DNA from 2 places in the Bacillus thuringiensis genome. Region 1 is predicted to be linked to the other one. Evidence: riboswitches for the same ligand, from Rfam matches in the RefSeq annotation. Region 1 holds a riboswitch; the other holds the start of a gene.

Region 1 (5,015 bases):
AGGAGAAAAATTAGAATATAACGGAAGAGCACTCGTAATTGGAGTTGTTGGAGAAAAGCCGAAAGATACGTTTAGGAATGTAAAGTTTGAAAGTATAAAGTTAGAAGAAATGCAGGAGAAATCAGCAAAAGTTGATGGTTTTTTCGTTATGAAAGAATACTTTAAAGAGGCATCAAAGGAGCAGTATACGGACTTATTTTTATCGTTAAAGAAGCCGGTATTTTTTATTGGTTTGCAAGATAGACCGTATTTAATTTTTACTAACAAGGATTTAGATTATGATAATACCCCAAAGGATAAAACGATGACGTATACGCAAGGGTTTGTAAATATGGGGAACCCTGAAGGTCAATATTGGGGTATGGGATTATATAATGATACTGTTTCCGATCGAAATATTCATAATATGTATATAGTAGTATTTCAAACCATTTCGGATTACTTAAGTCGATGATGAAGGGGCCTGTAAAAAAGGCTTCTTATTTTTTTAAAATAAACGTTTGTTTAAGCTGTATGTTCGGTAGAAAGAAACTCATGTAGTTCAAAGGTTAAGAAAGAAAAATAAGAAATTAATCAAACGTTTGTTTAAGCTGTATGCTCGGTAGGAAGAAACCGATGCAGCTCAAGGGTTAACAAAGAAAAATGGAGAATTAATCAAACGTTTGTTTAAGCTGTATGTTCGGTAGAAAGAAACTCATGTAGTTCAAAGGTTAAGAAAGAAAAATAAGAAATTAATCAAACGCTTGTTTAAGATATATGTTTGGTGCAGAATTTTAAAAAATTTATATATTTATTTTTTTCTTAACAAATGGCGGAAAAATAAGAAAAATTCGCAGGATTATTAAAAATTATCACGAAATAAGTAAAAGTTTAGCGAATAATGGTTTGAAATAATAAAACGTTTTCTATATGATAAAGGTAAAGGTTAGTAAAAAAGTAGGTGAATTTATGACAGTAACATTTTATTCATATCCAAAGTGTGGCACATGTCAAAAGGCAAAGAAATGGTTTGAGGCAAACGATGTAGCATATGAGATGATTCATATTGTTGAAAATCCACCATCAAAAGAAGATTTACGTAATTTACATGAAAAAAGTGAATTACCATTAAAAAAATTCTTTAATACAAGTGGAATGCGTTACCGTGAACTTGGTCTAAAAGATAAGTTGAAAGATGCAAGCGAAGACGAAATGTATGAGCTTTTAGCATCTGATGGCATGTTGATCAAACGTCCAATTGTAACAGATGGAACGAATGTAACACTTGGTTTTAACGAAGAGCAGTTTGAAAGTGTGTGGAAAAAGTACCAATAAGGTATTTTTACATAATTAATACATTCACTGGAGGTACAGTCATGAGCATTCCAAATAATTTACGTTACTCTGAAGAACACGAATGGGTAAAAACTGAAGGTAATGAAGTTGTTATCGGTATTACTCACTTTGCACAAGGTGAGCTAGGCGATATCGTATTCGTTGAACTTCCTGAAGTAGGTGCAACAATCGAAGCTGACGAGCCATTCGGAAGCGTAGAATCTGTTAAAACAGTTTCTGAGTTATACGCACCTGTAAGCGGTAAAGTTGTAGCAGTAAACGAAGAATTAAGTGACCAACCAGAACTTGTTAACGAATCTCCATACGAGGGTGCATGGATGGTTAAAGTTGAACTTTCTGATGCAAGCCAAGTTGAGAAGTTATTAACTGCAGAAAAATATGCAGAAATGACAAACCAAGACTAATTATAGTCGACTAAAGGACAGCCTTTGTGCTGTCCTTTTTTATTTTGTGTAAAATAATGAATGTAGAATCATATACTAATTATCGTGTAGGAGAACGTTTTTTGAAAAAACTTTTTTGTTTAATCTTTATGCAGGTCTAGCCGCTTTTGTTTTTCGTTGTCTAGCTTTTCACGTCTAAGAATCTTCTGCACAAGAAGACAAAAAAGCGTTTTCTGTGCGAAAGAACTTTAGCCAAAAGGAATAAAAAGTTGGGCATTTCACTCCTTCACTTGAGGCGAAAAGAGCCTTGAGTGAAGGAGTTCGGGTACATTCTTGTTCTAAACGAGCCGCTTCCGCTTTTCATTGTCTAGCTCCACCTCCTAGCCCTTCATGTCTAAGAACCTTCCGCACGGGAAGAAAAAAAGCGTCTTCTGTACGGAAGAACCTTAGCCAACAGGGCTAAACAGTCGCTTCCGCTTTTCTTTTGCAAAAATAAACAGGAAACAACATGAAAATAACGAATATACTATATACTAAGTTCAAGGTTATATAGTATATGGTGATCGGGTGATGACATATGATTTATGTAGAAAAAGTCATTATTGTAGAAGGTACATCAGATAGAAGAAAGATTGAATCTATTATTCGTGAACCAGTGGAAATTGTTTGTACAAATGGTACAATTGGTTTGTCGAAAATGGATGAGCTCGTTGATCAGTTTTTTGATAAGGAAGTGTATGTGCTAGTGGATGCTGATGATGCTGGAGAAAAGTTAAGGAAACAATTTCGAAAAGAATTTCCGCAAGCCGAGCATATCTATATTGATCGCTCGTACCGAGAAGTGGCAACTGCGCCATCTACACACTTAGCAAATGTATTATGGGGAGCCGACATTGACGTTTATACAGAATATTTACGGTAAGGAATGATAGAAGTGATTGATTGGACAGGAGCCGAAGCTACAGCCCTAATAGAGAACGAAGAAAAAACAGTGTTATATGTATATACTCCAATGTGTGGAACATGCCAATTAGCAAAAAAGATGTTAACAGTCGTTGAGATGACAATTGAAGGCTTCAAAATTGGGATGTTAGATTTAAATTATGCTCCATATTTAGCGAAAGAGTATGGGATTGAAAGTGTACCTTGTTTACTTGTTTTTGAAAATGGGACACTGATGAAGAAGATATATGCATTTCATTCGGTTGAATATTTATATACGGAATTAAAGTAGGCGGCAAAATTTTTGCCGCCTCGACATATTTCTTGGGAAATATGTCGAGATGCAGGATGGATACAGTATTTGTCGAGCGAAAATAACAGGATTGCTCTTTAGTGAGAGGGAATGGTATGTAATAGAAAGTGATATGAAGGATGTGATTTAGGGTGAGATTATATTCTTTGCTTCAATCATTTGTAAATTACGCTAATGGTCAATATCATTTAGAACCGCTTTTAAGACGAGAGGAAAAAACTGTTAATTTCCGTTTTAGAGATGAAAGTTGTTCGTTACAAATTTCAAGAGATTATATAGAGCTGCTACATGAGGAAAGAGGAACGGAACAAATCATTTGCTTAGATGAAAAAGATATAGAGCAATTGGTGAATGGAAATGTACGATTGCAAATGTTAATGAACGATGGGCGTGTACAATATTCGGGAACGTACCGAACGATGTTATTAGTTGAATCAATGTTTCATATATGTAAACCGATGTCAGTAGGTGCTTAAAATTCTGAAGTTTCATTTTTTACGAAAATTTCTGTTGACATGGTAAGTGTATATTGATACAATTCAAGTCATAAAATATAGACAATTTCATAAATTTCAAATCAGACGAAAATTGAATCTGATTTCTCTTATCAAGAGAGGTGGAGGGACTGTGCCCTGTGAAGCCCGGCAACCGTCAACTTATGTTGAAATGGTGCCAATTCCTGCAAAGCGAATGCTTTGAGAGATGAGAGAGAGGGATAATGTTGTTATATACGCATATAAACCTTTCTGCTTCTCTAAAGCGGAAAGGTTTTTTTATTGTTTGAATGTGGAGGACATTCAAATAATAAAAGTAGTGATAGCGGTGGACTACACGCATCAAAAATAAAAAAATGCGGAGTCTATCTAAACAAAAAAGGGGTGAACATCATGATTCTATTAGAGAATGTAAGGAAAATATATAAGGCGAAAAGCGGTGATGTCACTGCTGTAGATAACGCCAATTTAAAAATAGAAAAAGGCGAAATATTTGGTGTTATCGGATATAGCGGCGCTGGGAAAAGTTCTTTAATCAGATTGTTTAATCAGTTAGAGAAACCGACTTCTGGCCAAATTACAATTGCGAATCGTGTTATATCAGCAATTACAGGAAGTGAACTTCGTAAGGCAAGGCAAGAAATCGGAATGATTTTTCAGCACTTTAACTTACTTTGGTCACGAACTGTACGTGAAAATATAGAGTTTCCACTTGAAATTGCAGGTGTTGATAAAACGAAGAGAAGAAAACGTGTTGATGAATTAATTCATCTTGTTGGATTAGAAGGAAGAGGAGACGCGTACCCATCTCAGCTGAGCGGGGGACAAAAACAACGCGTTGGGATTGCAAGAGCATTAGCTAACAACCCACAAGTACTTTTATGTGATGAAGCAACGTCGGCTCTTGATCCAGAAACGACAGATCAAATTTTGGATTTACTATTAGACATTAATAAGCGCCTTGGTTTAACAATTGTACTCATTACACATGAGATGCACGTAATTCGAAAGATTTGTAATCGAGTGGCGGTAATGGAGAGAGGAAAGATTGTAGAAACGGGTCCAGTACTTGATGTATTCCGTAATCCGAAGCAAGATATTACGAAACGATTTGTACAGCAGTTAACAGATTCTGAAGATACAAATGAAACGATTGAAAGTTTAATTGAAAAATATCCAGATGGAAAAGTGATTCGTTTGCAGTTTATCGGTGAGGCTGTAGAAAGACCGGTGCTTCAACGATTAATGCAACGTAGTGATATAGAAGTTAGCATTTTGCAAGGAAATATCGCACAAACGAATAACGGTTCTTACGGTAGTTTAGTTGTTCATTTAAATGGTGAGGAAACAGCGATCCAGCAAGCAATAGAAGGAATTCATCAAAATCAAGTAGAGCTGGAGGTGATTGCACATGGATAAGTTACTCGCAAATGTTGATTGGAATCAAATGTTAGAAGCAACTGGTGAAACGTTATATATGACGGCAATCGCAGCTCTTGCGACATTTGTTTTAGGACTAATTTTAGGATTGTTACTTTTCATGACAGC
Region 2 (5,015 bases), 700 kb from region 1:
GAATGCATTTTGTAAAAATCCAAGCTTTTGAGCGAGTTCTGCATCTTTTACGACTGCTAATCCGGCAGTAACATCACTATGACCAGCAATAAATTTTGTAGCACTATGAAGAACGACATCAGCTCCAAGTTCAAGTGGTTTTTGGAATAGTGGTGTCAAAAATGTATTATCAACAAAAGTAAGAGCGCCAATAGATTTTGCGAGTTTAGAAACCTCGCGAATATCTGTCACTTTTAAAAGTGGGTTAGAAGGTGTTTCTACATAAAAGAGCTTTGTATTTGGTTTAATGTTTTGTTTTATTTCTTCTAAATTGGTCATATCAACAAATGTATGTGAAACACCGTAACGGGAGAGTACTTCAGTTATCACTCGGTAAGTGCCTCCATATACATCTTCTGAAATGAGAACGTGATCCCCTTGTGAAAGAAGAAGAAATGCAGTGGAAATCGCTGCAATGCCTGATGCAAAGGCGAACCCCTTTGTTCCGCCCTCTAATAAAGCGATGATATCTTCAAGAGCTTCACGAGTTGGATTTCCTGACCTGCTATAGTCATATTTTCCGAACGTATCTACATCAAACTGGTGAAAAGTTGATGTGTTATAAATAGGAACGTTCACAGCGCCTGTTTGTGAGTCATGTTTATATTGGTTGTGTAGTAAGAGTGTATCTATAGAATAACTCATATTCTTACACCTTCTTTTACGAGTTTAATGGCTTGCTTTAAGTCTTGAATTAAATCGTTACTATTTTCAATGCCAACGGAGAATCGAAGAAGACGATTACATACACCGTTTGCTGTTCTAATTTCTTCAGGAATATCAGCATGTGTCTGCGTTGCTGGATAAGTCATTAAACTTTCTACACCACCGAGACTTTCGGCAAATGTAATTAAGGATAAAGATTGTAAGAATGGATTGATCCAAGCTTCATCTTTAAGGCGGAATGAAATCATGCCGCCTCTTCCTGGATAAAATACATCTGTCACCCCGTCTTCATCATTTAAATACGCAACAACTGCTTTCGCATTTTCTTCATGTTGTCTCATGCGAAGCGCTAACGTTTTCATACCGCGAATTAATAACCATGAGTCAAATGGGCTTAAGACCGCACCTGATGCATTATGATAATGGGCGATTTCCTCACAAAGTTCCTTTCCTTTTGCAACGACAAGTCCGCTTAGTACATCGTTATGCCCCCCTAAATATTTCGTTGCGCTATGAAGTACAATGTCGGCACCTTCTGTTAATGGTTGCTGTATATAAGGTGTGTAGAATGTGTTGTCTACAATAAGAAGTAGTCCGTGCCTTTTCGCTACAGTTGCGACAGCAGCAATATCAGTAACTTGCATTAATGGATTAGTTGGAGTTTCTATGAAAATAGCCTTCGTTTCAGTTGTGATAGCTTGCTCAATTTGTTTAATAGACTGTGTATTTACGTATCTACATCGAACATTCCACTTTTTTTCATGTTCAGAAAATAATCGATACGTTCCCCCGTATAGATCTTCAGATACAATAAGTTCGTCTCCAGAGCGGAATAGAGAAAGGACGAGGAGAACAGCTGCCATCCCTGAACTACAGGCATAACCTTGTTCGCCATATTCTAAGTCTGCGATCGCCTGTTCTAAAAGATCGCGAGTTGGATTGCCAGTTCGTGAATAGTCAAAGCCAGTAGATTTACCAATTCCTTCGTGACGATAAGCGGTTGAGAAATAAACTGGTGGATTAACCGTTCCTGTTGTAGTTTCACTGCGATTGCCGATTTGTGCTAGCTTTGTTTCGATTGTTGACATGTGAAAATTCCTCCTTTTTAAATTGAAACATTAACTGAATATAAAATAAAAAAAGCCTTCTAAGAAGAAGGCTTTCGGTTTGAATAGAGTCTTCTTCTCATCTGTCAAATCTTTCACAATTTGCTGGAATTAGCACCTTATTAACAAAATGTTAATGGTTGCTGAGGCGTCACAGGGCCAGTCCCTCTACCTCTCTAGATAAGAATGTTCGTATGAAATTTTTATTATGTTTTTAACTTTACAACAAAAGATAATTGAATTGCAACTCTATTTTAAATAATTTTTATTTTTCCGCAAGTGTCATTGACTTTTACTTTTGTGCATGCTAAATTTATTAAAAAATTAACAAACATTGTTAAAAGGGGAACGCATTTCCTTTTAGCTACATAAATAAAATAATAAAGACAACTCTTATTGAGAGCGGTGGAGGGAAAGGCCCTGTGAAACCCGGCAACCTTCAAACGAAATGTTTGAAACGGTGCTAATACCTGCAAAACGAATGTTTTGCATAATAAGAGGAGGAACGATTATGTCCCCCTCTTCAAAGTGAAGAGGGGGTTTTTATATTGATAGAAATGAGGGAGATTCGTGAAGTTACTAGATTTATTATCAAAAGGAATTGTAATAGGTGATGGTGCGGTTGGGACGTTATTGCATTCACATGGTTTGCAAAGTAGCTTTGAAGAATTGAATGTATCTGATCCAGACTTAATTATATCGATTCATAAACAATATGTAGCTGCTGGAGCAGATGTAATTCAAACGAATACGTATGGAGCAAATGAGGCGAAATTACGTATGTATGGCTTAGAAAATCAAGTTACAGAAATTAATAGAGCGGCAGTAAAGCTGGCGAAAGCATCTGTTACGGACAGAAATGCAATTTTAGGAACAATTGGTGGTATGAAACATATCGGAGCCGTTACAACGACTGATATGGAAAGGGAGTTTATGCTACTTGAACAGGCAGGGGCTTTACTAGAAGAACAAGTTGATGGATTACTATTAGAAACCTTTTACGATGAATTTGAATTACTGCATGCCGTTAAAGTATTGCGTAAGCAAACGAACATTCCAATTGTTGCTCAATTAGCGTTACATGAAGCAGGTACGACTCAAAATGGAAATGATGTCAATGAAATATTAAAGCAACTTATAGATTACGGTGCAAATGTTGTTGGATTGAATTGTCAACTAGGGCCGCTTCATATGACGGAGGCTTTCAAAATGATATCGATTCCGCAAAATGGCTATTTATCAGCATACCCAAATGCAGGTCTCCCGAATTATGTGGAGGGACGTTACGTATATGAGGGAAGCCCAGCTTATTTTGAGGCGATGACACCGAGATTTATTGAGCAAGGTATTCGGTTATTAGGTGGTTGTTGTGGTACGACTCCAGAACATATTCAAAGTATGAAGCGCGCTGTTGCGAATGTTACACCTGTAATAGAAAAAGACACTATTCAAAGGCCGAAAGTCGTTCATACGCATGAGAAACGTTCGAAGGCTCACGTCACTCTAGCAGAGAAAGCGAAAAAACAAACGACAGTTGTAGTGGAATTAGATCCACCGAAAACGTTAGATACACAGCGTTTTTTTGAAGGAGCAAGAGCGTTAAAAAGAGCGGGAGCAGATGCTATTACTCTAGCAGATAATTCATTAGCATCGCCTCGTATTTCTAATATGGCGATGGGTGCGTTATTAACGAAGCATGATATCCCGGTATTGACACATTTAACGTGTAGAGATCATAACGTCATTGGACTACAATCTCATTTGTTAGGTTTATCGGCGTTAGGGATGGAAGAAGTGTTAGCTTTGACTGGTGATCCAGCGCGCGTTGGTGATTTTCCCGGTGCAACTTCTGTATACGATTTGTCCTCTATTGAGCTCATTAAAATGATTAAAGAAATGAACGATGGACGTTCAATTTTAGGGAAATCAATTGGACCGGCGACAAGGTTTTCTGTAGGCGGCGCATTTAATCCTCACGTGAGGCACTTAAAAGCAGCGGTTAAGCGAATGGAACGAAAAATAGGTGCTGGAGCGGAATATTTTTTAACTCAGCCAATTTACGATATCGCCTTAATTGAAGAAGTGTATGAAGCGACAAAGCATTTGGAACAACCTATTTTTATTGGAATTATGCCGTTAGTAAGTAAGCGGAATGCAGATTTTCTTCATTTTGAGGTACCGGGTATTACTCTTCCTGAAGAAATAAGAGAGAGAATGGATGGACACGAAACGAAAGAGGCAGCAATTGAGGAAGGGATTCGCATTTCGCAAGAATTGATCGACGCAGCGATGAAATATTTTAATGGTATTTATCTTATTACACCATTTTTAAAATATGAAATTACAGAACATCTTGTTAAATATGTAAGAGAAAAGCAAGAAGTGAAAGAAGGTATTAATTGATGAAGTGTATAGAAGAAAAATTACAAAATAGCATTTTAATATTAGATGGTGCAATGGGAACAATGATTCAGCAAGAGGATTTAACTGCTGAAGATTTCGGAGGAGAAGAGTACGAGGGCTGTAATGAATATTTAGTAGAAACAAGACCAGACGTTATTTTAAAGATTCATAAAGCTTATATTGAAGCTGGAGCGGATATTATTGAAACAAATACATTTGGAGCAACGAATATTGTACTAAGTGATTATGAGCTGTCTCATTTAGATGAAGAACTAAATGAAAAGGCAGCACTTTTGGCGAAGCAAGCTGTTACAGAAAGCGGTAGGGAAGTATATGTTGCGGGAGCGATGGGACCAACAACGAAAGCAATTAGTGTTACTGGTGGTGTGACTTTTGAAGAATTGATTGAGGCTTATACAAGGCAGGCACGAGGATTATTAAAAGGAGAAGTTGATGTATTACTCGTTGAGACGAGTCAAGATATGCGTAACGTGAAAGCAGCTTATATTGGAATTCAAGCTGCTTTTGAAGAACTGAAAAAAACGGTTCCTATTATGATTTCAGGAACGATTGAGCCAATGGGAACGACTCTGGCTGGGCAAACAATTGAAGCTTTTTATTTATCAGTAGAACATATGAAACCATTATCTGTTGGGTTAAATTGTGCGACTGGTCCGGAGTTTATGAGGGATCATATTCGTTCACTATCTGATTTATCGGAGTGTTACATTTCTTGTTATCCAAATGCAGGTCTTCCTGATGAAGATGGACATTACCATGAGTCTCCATCTTCTCTTGCTG

What was found. Region 1 has a riboswitch for S-adenosylmethionine ahead of AC241_RS24840 (methionine ABC transporter ATP-binding protein). Riboswitches for the same ligand answer to the same signal wherever they lie in the genome.
Positions count from the first base shown of each region.
Region 2: another riboswitch for S-adenosylmethionine. It lies ahead of AC241_RS21105 (bifunctional homocysteine S-methyltransferase/methylenetetrahydrofolate reductase); the one in region 1 lies ahead of AC241_RS24840 (methionine ABC transporter ATP-binding protein).

Region 1 is NZ_CP012099.1:4,789,130-4,794,144, reverse strand. It holds gene AC241_RS24870 (hypothetical protein) at 1-454, shown strand, start outside; gene AC241_RS24865 (arsenate reductase family protein) at 949-1,314, shown strand; gene gcvH (glycine cleavage system protein GcvH) at 1,356-1,739, shown strand; gene AC241_RS24855 (toprim domain-containing protein) at 2,296-2,640, shown strand; gene AC241_RS24850 (thioredoxin family protein) at 2,644-2,952, shown strand; gene AC241_RS24845 (hypothetical protein) at 3,105-3,449, shown strand; SAM riboswitch class I at 3,575-3,682, shown strand; gene AC241_RS24840 (methionine ABC transporter ATP-binding protein) at 3,861-4,886, shown strand; gene AC241_RS24835 (methionine ABC transporter permease) at 4,879-5,015, shown strand, end outside.
Region 2 is NZ_CP012099.1:4,092,937-4,097,951, reverse strand. It holds gene metC (cystathionine beta-lyase) at 1-684, opposite strand, end outside; gene metI (cystathionine gamma-synthase/O-acetylhomoserine thiolyase) at 681-1,793, opposite strand; SAM riboswitch class I at 1,888-1,998, opposite strand; SAM riboswitch class I at 2,202-2,311, shown strand; gene AC241_RS21105 (bifunctional homocysteine S-methyltransferase/methylenetetrahydrofolate reductase) at 2,382-4,214, shown strand; gene metH (methionine synthase) at 4,214-5,015, shown strand, end outside.